2 regions of the Paenibacillus bovis genome follow, and region 1 is predicted to be linked to the other one. Evidence: riboswitches for the same ligand, from Rfam matches in the RefSeq annotation. Region 1 holds a riboswitch; the other holds the start of a gene.

Region 1 (2,206 bases):
CGTCACCGGATTTTACATCGCTATCCTGAAATTCTTGTTAAGCGAATCGTATCCGTATCGACAAACGAAAGGCGTTTAGCCGTTCCAGGTCTGTTTCTGACCTTCTTTGTCGGTATATTCAATCGTTTGTGGGGTAATATCCAGTACTACATAATCGGGATCATCCGGTCCGGAGAACCAATTTTTGAATTCATCCTTCCAGACACGCTGCTTCAGTTCATCATTTGTCGATACAGCGCAGGTTGCCTCGATTTCGATTACTTCGTTATTGCCGCCTTTTTCGTAACCGAGCAGCAGATAGCAATTCGGATTCTGTTCCAGCTCATCCACTTTTTGCGTTTTGCGGTCGGTAGCCAGATGAATATTCAATCCTTCATTATATACCGCCATATAGCGTACCTTTGGTTTATTGTTCTCCACTGTGCCGAATGCACAAAAACGGTTTTCTTCCAGTGCTTTGACGATAGATTGTTCAACTGATGTTTGACTCATGATCAAGCTCCTTCCGCGATATGGACTTGGATTATTCAATACACCCTGATAACAAGGCGCTGAATTTTAGATAGTACTTAACTTTGAGTGCCTGTATGGATACTTACCCGGTCAGCAGCAAGCTGAACCTTCACCGCTTATCCTATCGTTCCCCGGATGCCTCACTTGCTGGACAGCAGGCAGGCTCTCGTCTATAATTACACCTAGAAAAAGCGCATACGATCTGGGGGAGCTGGGCTAGCCGGCTGAGAGTGTATTCGATCAATACAGACCCTTATACCTGATCTGGATAATGCCAGCGTAGGAAGCGAATCAAGCATTGTATGTGTCCTCATACGATATGCACCTATGTCGTCCCGATCCGGGGCGCTTTTTTTATATACAGAGGAAGAAGGGGTAGAGAAATGAACAAACACTGGAACAAGCTTCTGCCGCTGCTGGCGGTATGCCTGCTGCTCATCACTGCAGGATGCGGAGGCAAAGGAAGCAGTCCGGCCGATAACAGCCAGAGCGCCGAAGGAGCAAACGGCAGTACTCTCAAGGATGTACAGGTCGTGCTGGACTGGACACCGAACACGAACCATACCGGTCTCTATGTGGCTCAGCAGATGGGCTACTACAAGGAAGCCGGATTAAATGTAGAAATTATCACACCGGGACAGGGCGGCGCCGATACAATGGTTGCTTCCGGTAAAGTTCCGTTTGGTATCAGCTATCAGGAAAGCGTGACCCAGGCACGCGTGCAGGGTGTACCGCTCGTCTCGCTAGCCGCTGTGATTCAGCACAACAGTTCGGGCTTTGCTTCACCGGTAGACCGTAACATCAAAACGCCCAAGGATATGGAAGGCAAGTCTTACGGAGCCTGGGGCTCACCGGTCGAGGAAGCCGTGATGAAATCAATCATGACGACCGACGGCGGTGATGTCAGCAAAGTCAAAAGTGTGAATATCGGAGATGCGGACTTTTTTACAGCGGTCAAGAAAGGCATCGACTTTGCCTGGATCTTCTACGGCTGGACCGGTGTCGAAGCCGAGCTGCGCGGTGAACCGCTGAACATGATGTATGTAAAAGATTATTCGCCGAATCTCGATTATTATACGCCGATTATTGTGACCAACGAAAAGCAGATCCAGCAGGACCCGGAACTGGTCAAAGCTTTTATAGCGGCAACAGCCAAAGGATATGAATACGCCATCGCCAACCCGGACAAAGCCGCTGATATTCTGATCAAGGCTGTACCTGATCTCGATCCTGAACTGGTCAAAGCAAGCCAGAAGTGGCTGTCTCCCAAGTATCAGGACGATGCCAAACAGTGGGGAATGCAAAAGCCAGAGATTTGGTCCGGGTATGCCGACTGGATGTATAAGCAGGGTCTGCTCGATGCCAAACTGGACGCTTCCAAAGCATTCACCAATGACTATCTGCCGGCTGCCGGTACCCAGTAAGCTTCCGAGTTATTCCCGGCGTGACCGATGAATAATAGACCGCTCACTGCTCGTCTTTATGATTGATCCTGTCGATTTTATCGAAGACAACCAATCTTATTTTTCACCCAATTCATTTACCCAGGAGGTTATCATGATGGCTACGACTCTACTGAGCATTCAGGTTATTCCCAAAACACCCAACAATGAAAATTCCTATGATTACGTGGATGCCGCTATCGAGGTGATTCAGGCTTCCGGACTGAAATATGAAGTGCACCCACTGGAAA
Region 2 (2,206 bases), 140 kb from region 1:
CTCCTACCCCGGCTGTAATAAAGGACTCACGCATCAACAGCAGCTTCTCGCTGCCTCCGAGCAATACCATCACGAGCGACAGAACAAAGGTAAACAGCATAATGCTTCCAAATACATCCAGATTCCGGTGCCGGTACAGATGGATCAGATTATCCAGCAGAGGCACCACGGTCGCAATAGATAGGGCTGTAAGACTGCTCATGTACGGTTTGAGCAGAATATAGATCAACCATGGAATCAATCCATTGATAATCAGGGTCATGATAATGTATTTTCGGCCAGGCATTGCGGACATAGCCCCATCTCCTTTAGTTCAAAAAATCATAAGAATTATGTATACAGGAATTATATATTTAAATTTATGCATAATCATCCCACTTTAAGCTTAGATCGTCTACGTCTATAGACCGAAATAACCCGTAATTCGGCTGCCAACCATACTATATACAATCATTTCCTCAAAATAACAAAAGTTGACAATTATATTCCGATCGACATATAGTGTTAACTGTATCCACTAGGGGCGCCTGTACGGGCTGAGATAAAGCATCTGCTTTGGTCCCTTTGAACCTGATCTGGGTCATGCCAGCGTAGGAAAGTGGTTGAGACTTCGTTGATACGACGATACGGTTTCTGCCGCTTCCTGCCCGGAGGCGGCTTTGTGCTGTCCATGGGAGGAGGCCGGGTAGACGAATCGTCAATCTGCGTATGTACATAGATAGCAGGCAGATCGAAACAGATGGTGAATAGACTACGGAATGTGCATGGAGCGCAGGCAGCAGATGTACCTGTACTCGTTGCGCGGAAGCATTTTGATACTGATTATCGGTCTATTTTGTACCCCCATCCAGGGAGCTAACCTCTCTTTGTCTCCTGCCGGAGCTGGAGCTACACAATCGGCCGCTCTATGCCTGTTGCTGGACGCTTCATCGTACCGCAGATATCTGCTCGCACGGTCTCCTCTTCCCTTTGTGCTTCCATCCCTGTATTAGTACGTCTCCTGGCGGATATCTACATTCGTGAGGAGGTTTTTTATTTATATGACTATTTTTCAGACCCCATTACCCGGCAGCCGTAAAGTATACATTCAGGGTTCACGTGCCGATATTCAGGTACCCGTACGCGAGATTGCTTTATCAGACAGCGAGATTCGCGGAGAGATCGTTCCCAATGGACCGCTGCATATTTATGATTCCAGCGGTCCTTATACCGATCCCGGACAGGAAGTGAATATCCGGCAGGGACTGGCTCCGCTTCGGCAGAACTGGATCGCAGAGCGAATGGATACGGTACACTACGAAGGCCGCCATGTACGTCCCCAGGATAACGGATTCCAGAGCAGTGAGCGCGAAGCCCGGCAGGGTGCCGAACTATTCCCGCAGAATGATCGGCAGCCGAAGGCGGCACTGCCTGGCGCCAATGTGACCCAGCTGCATTATGCACGACAGGGGATTATTACGCCGGAGATGGAGTTTATCGCCCTGCGTGAAGGCATGGAGCCTGAATTTGTCCGCTCCGAAGTGGCTGCCGGACGGGCGGTCATTCCGTCCAATATCAACCACCCCGAGAGTGAGCCGATGATTATCGGTCGTCATTTTCATGTAAAAATCAATGCCAATATCGGCAACTCGGCTGTCGCTTCCTCGATCGAAGAAGAAGTAGAGAAGATGACCTGGGCGATCCGCTGGGGAGCCGATACAATCATGGATCTATCTACCGGCAAAAATATTCATACAACAAGGGAATGGATCATTCGCAATTCACCGGTACCGGTAGGTACGGTTCCTATTTATCAGGCACTGGAAAAGGTCAATGGCCGGGCGGAAGATCTGAGCTGGGAAGTATTCCGTGATACGCTGATCGAGCAGGCCGAGCAAGGTGTGGATTATTTTACGATTCATGCCGGTGTACTGCTGCGCTATATTCCGCTGACAGCCAATCGGGTGACCGGCATTGTCAGTCGGGGCGGATCGATTATGGCAGCATGGTGTCTGGCGCATCATCGGGAGAATTTTCTATATACGCATTTCGAAGAGATTTGCGAAATTATGAAGCGTTATGATATCACTTTCTCCCTCGGTGACGGGCTGCGTCCCGGATCGATTGCGGATGCGAACGACGAAGCCCAGTTTGCGGAGCTGGATACACTCGGTGAGCTGACCCATATCGCCTGGAAGCACGATGTACAGGTAATGATCGAAGGACC

What was found. Region 1 has a riboswitch for thiamine pyrophosphate ahead of AR543_RS04650 (ABC transporter substrate-binding protein). Riboswitches for the same ligand answer to the same signal wherever they lie in the genome.
Region 2: another riboswitch for thiamine pyrophosphate. It lies ahead of thiC (phosphomethylpyrimidine synthase ThiC); the one in region 1 lies ahead of AR543_RS04650 (ABC transporter substrate-binding protein).

What each region holds. Positions count from the first base shown of each region.
Region 1 covers NZ_CP013023.1:1,083,624-1,085,829, reverse strand. Annotated here, with positions in the region: gene AR543_RS04655 (pyridoxamine 5'-phosphate oxidase family protein) at 76-492, opposite strand; TPP riboswitch at 708-817, shown strand; gene AR543_RS04650 (ABC transporter substrate-binding protein) at 897-1,937, shown strand; gene AR543_RS04645 (MTH1187 family thiamine-binding protein) at 2,074-2,206, shown strand, end outside.
Region 2 covers NZ_CP013023.1:939,582-941,787, reverse strand. Annotated here, with positions in the region: gene AR543_RS04090 (VC0807 family protein) at 1-295, opposite strand, end outside; TPP riboswitch at 510-614, shown strand; gene thiC (phosphomethylpyrimidine synthase ThiC) at 1,041-2,206, shown strand, end outside.